DNA from 2 places in the Ligilactobacillus murinus genome. Region 1 is predicted to be linked to the other one. Evidence: predicted binding sites of a transcription regulator. Region 1 holds the regulator's gene; the other holds the start of a gene.

Region 1 (2,208 bases):
ACGGGATGGCTTCGATCGGCTATAATGAAACTTTTGGTGATGACCTAGCTAAGACGTTAGAAGTAAACCTCTTTGATTTTTCTGCGATGGTCTATGGCAAAAAAGTAACGGTCTATTGGAAAAATTATTTGCGTCCAATGGTGAAATTTAATAGTATCGCTGAATTGATCGCGCAATTAGAGGCTGATAAACAGCATTCTGAAGCGTTACTTAATGTTCAAAATGAAAATTAGCACTCTGCTTGACAGATTGCTAAGAGTTGTGTATATTAATAATTGACTTAGCACTCCAGAGTGTTAAGTGCTAAAAGAGGTGATCGTAGTGTTGACTGAGCGACAGTTATTGATCCTTGAGGCTGTGATCCGCAATTATACAGAAGCGGGGCAGCCGATCGGATCGAAGACTTTACAACAACAATTACCGGTCCATGTGAGTTCAGCGACCATTCGTAATGAGATGGCGGTTCTCGAACAGCAAGGATATATTGCAAAGGAGCATTCAAGTTCAGGGCGGATCCCTTCACTTAAGGGGTATCGATATTATGTCGATAATTTGATGAAACCTAGCAAACTTGATCGTAATGCTTTGTATGATATTCGCAACTCTTTTGGAAATGAATTTCAGAAGATCGATGAGATCCTAGCGACTTCAGCTAAGATCTTATCCGATTTGACAAGTTATACTGCTATTTCGCTCAAACCTGAAGCTAAGGATCTACGCTTAGAAGGTTTTAGACTTGTAGAGCTTGGCAATCAACAGGTAATGGTGATTTTAGTAACAAGTGACGGTACCGTTGAGAGTCAGACTTTTACGATGCCAAGTGGGATAAGTGGCAGTGAACTCGAAGCTGTTATCCGTCTGATCAATGATAAAGTCGTTGGTCTGCCACTAAGACAGGTGATCGTCAGGCTTAATGAATGTTTGCCCCTTTTGAATCGTTATTTACATCAACCGGCTGGTTTCATCGATGTTTTTGGTAATATCTTGAGCCGTGCAGCTAAGGAACAGGTTTATGTAGGGGGGAAGATGAATCTTTTGGATTTTTCCAAAGATGCCTCACTTGAACAGATAAAGTCGCTATATTCTCTAGTTGATCAAACGCAAGGGATCGGCAGTTTGGTGGACTCAACTAAAGATGGGATCTCCATTAAGTTGGGTGATGAACTACCAAGCATTTTGCTACAAAATTACAGCTTGATCTCTGCTACTTTTGATGATGGTAACCATGGACAGGGAACGATCGCGATCCTAGGTCCGACAAATATGCCATATTCAAAAATGATCGGTCTGATCACGGTTTTCCGCGATGAACTGACTAAGAGAATAAATGACTATTATCAAAAATTTTAAATTGATTTTATAGGAAAAGGGGTGTTGATGTGGCAGAAGAAGAGATCAAGAATGCTGCAGCAGAGCAAACAGCACCGGATGAAACTGAAGTAAAAAATGATTCAGTGGATGATCCAAAGAAAGAAGAAGCTGTTGATGAAGTCACAGCTTTGACTGATCAGTTAGCTGAACTGCAAAAAAAATATGATGAATTAGAAGATCGCTATTACCGTTCAGAAGCGGAAATGGCGAACATGACTAAGCGTTTCAAAAAAGAACAAGAGCAACTTCTTCGTTATGAAGGTCAAGATCTAGCACGTGATATTTTACCAGTTGTCGATAATTTAACACGTGCCTTGCAAACAGAAGTTGAAGATGCTGGTTCAAAACAACTCAAGCAAGGGATCGAGATCGTTGCAAGAGATCTCGACAAGGCCTTACAAAGTAATGATGTGACAAAGATCGCTTCGTTGGGTGAAGAATTTGATCCGACGAAACATCAAGCGGTCAAGTCAGTACCGGTCGAAGAAGGACAAACGCCTGAAACGATCGTCCAAGTCTTACAAGAAGGCTATATGTTAAAAGATCGCGTCTTACGTCCAGCAATGGTCGTTGTCGCACAATAATTTTGTAAAAGGGTGAATTTTTAATGTCAAAAATCATTGGTATTGACCTTGGGACAACTAACTCAGCAGTTGCTGTTCTTGAAGGTAAAGAAGCAAAAATTATTACAAATCCAGAAGGTAACCGGACAACTCCATCTGTTGTTTCATTTAAAAATGGTGAAACTCAAGTTGGTGAAGTAGCTAAACGTCAAGCGATCACTAACCCAAATACGATCAGCTCGATCAAGCGTCACATGGGTGAAGCTGGTTATAC
Region 2 (2,208 bases), 270 kb from region 1:
ATGGATTGTAACAATGGTAAAACTTCTTGGATGTTAGAGATCTTCTTGTCAGTTACCAAGATATATGGATTTTCAAGATCTGCTTCCATCTTGTCATTATCAGTTACCATGTATTGAGAAAGGTAACCGCGATCAAATTGCATACCTTCGACAACATCTAATGAAGTATCGATTCCTTTAGATTCTTCGATCGTGATCACACCGTCATTACCGACCTTTTCCATGGCATCAGCGATCAATTTACCAACTTCTTCATTAGCTGAAGAAATCGATGCGATCTGAGCAATATCACTCTTAGATTCAACTTTATGTGACATCTTGTGCAAAGCATCTACCGCAGCTTTAGTAGCCAACTCGATCCCGCGCCGGATACCTACTGGGTTAGCACCAGCCGTCACATTTTTCATTCCTTCGTTAACGATCGATTGTGTCAAAACAGTAGCTGTTGTAGTCCCATCACCAGCAATATCATTAGTTTTTGAAGCTACTTCGGCTACAAGCTTAGCACCCATATTTTCAAAATGATCTTCTAATTCGATCGCCTTAGCGATCGTTACACCATCATTTGTGATCGTTGGTGTACCGTATGATTGTTCCAAAACAACATTGCGCCCCTTAGGACCGATCGTTGATTTTACAGTATCAGCTAACTTATCTACACCAGCAAGCATTTTTGCGCGTGCATCTTCTGAAAACTTGATTTCTTTTGCCATTTCCAATTCACCTCATACGAATTAAGTTCAATGTTTACTTACTATATTTATTCCACAACAGCAAGAATATCTTTTTCGTGCATTACTAAATATTCTTGGCCTTCAAATTCAACTTGAGCACCAGCGTACTTGTCAAAAACGACAACATCACCGACTTTAAGTGTCATTTCTAATTTTTTGCCATCATCAAGGATACGTCCCGTACCAACAGCAACAACTTTAGCTGTTTGTGGTTTTTCTTTAGCACCGCCGGCTAAGACGATCCCTCCCACAGTTTTTTCTCCTTCTTTTTCGACCTCTAAAATCACGCGATCTCCTAATGGTTTAAGCACGTTATATCCCTCCAAATTCTTTTTAGCACTCTAACAACTTGAGTGCTAATCGATTACAACTATTACTATACTAACTTTACTTTTAAATTGCAAGCATTTTATCACTCGTACCCCCAGAGTGCTAAAATATTTTTGAATTTAGTTTGAATAAATAGCGGTAAAAACATATAATCTAACTATGAAACTTTATAGTTAGGATCTTTATTGATGAAAAAAAAGTTACAATTAAATTCACTTATCATTTTAAGTGTCTATTGTGGCACAATGACTTTGACCCCTTTATTGTGGATGATCTTCAAAAATGCCTGGTATTACCCAGTCGTGACCGTTTTAGAGCTCATTGGTTGTGGGACGATGCTCTACTTGGCGCATAAATTTTCTTTTAAGGATCGTTTTTTGCGCACTTCAAAAAAACTTGCACTTCGCCAAGAAATTTATTACATTATCTTTGGTACACTAGCGCTTATTTTGTGGCAATGGCTCAGTTCATATATAGAGAGCGCTCTTCTCGGACAGCCCAGTTATTCGGCTAATACTGGTTATCTTTTGACGGTCCTTACCAAATATCCATACTATCTGGTAAATATTGTCATCTTGGCTCCGATCATGGAAGAATTTGTCTTTCGCAAGGCCTTATTTGCTAATCTTAGCTCCGTGATCGATCCAATCGGAGCTGCCCTTGCCTCTAGTTTGCTTTTTAGTTTTGCTCATCAAGACGGACATTATCTGACTTATGCTGGCATTGGACTAGTGCTTTGTTTTCTATATGCTAAGACGGGCCGCTTACGCATCACGATCTTAGCCCATAGTTTAATGAACTTGCTTATTATTATAAGTGCTTGGTAACAAAAAGGATGTGTGCACCACACATCCTTTTTCATAGTTATTCAAAGTGTTGCAAAAAATAGATCAAAGTCTGCAATTCATTAGTTAGATCGACATTTTGGACGCGAACATCATTAGGGACCGTGATCCGCAAAGGAGTGAAGTTCAAGATCCCCTTGATACCGGCTGCAACTAATTCATCCGTCACGCTCTGAGCTTTATCAGCTGGAACAGTCAAGATCGCGATCTCTATTTGCTGTAGTTGAAGTTGCTCTTGCATATCTTCCATCGGATAGACTGGGATCCCGCTTTGGATCAAACCGGTGATCTTTGGGTCA

The links. The regulator HrcA, encoded in region 1, represses chaperone genes, less so after heat shock. The targets are predictions, from matches to a motif close to TTAGCACTCNNNNNNNNNGAGTGCTAA.
Region 2: the regulator HrcA is predicted to act here: its motif matches at 1,068-1,094, upstream of groES (co-chaperone GroES).

Annotation. Positions count from the first base shown of each region.
Region 1 covers NZ_CP023565.1:564,591-566,798, forward strand. The annotation lists gene ribF (riboflavin biosynthesis protein RibF) at 1-233, shown strand, start outside; gene hrcA (heat-inducible transcriptional repressor HrcA) at 322-1,350, shown strand; gene grpE (nucleotide exchange factor GrpE) at 1,380-1,955, shown strand; gene dnaK (molecular chaperone DnaK) at 1,979-2,208, shown strand, end outside.
Region 2 covers NZ_CP023565.1:293,595-295,802, reverse strand. The annotation lists gene groL (chaperonin GroEL) at 1-713, opposite strand, end outside; gene groES (co-chaperone GroES) at 761-1,045, opposite strand; gene CPS94_RS01440 (CPBP family intramembrane glutamic endopeptidase) at 1,253-1,891, shown strand; gene CPS94_RS01435 (redox-sensing transcriptional repressor Rex) at 1,929-2,208, opposite strand, start outside.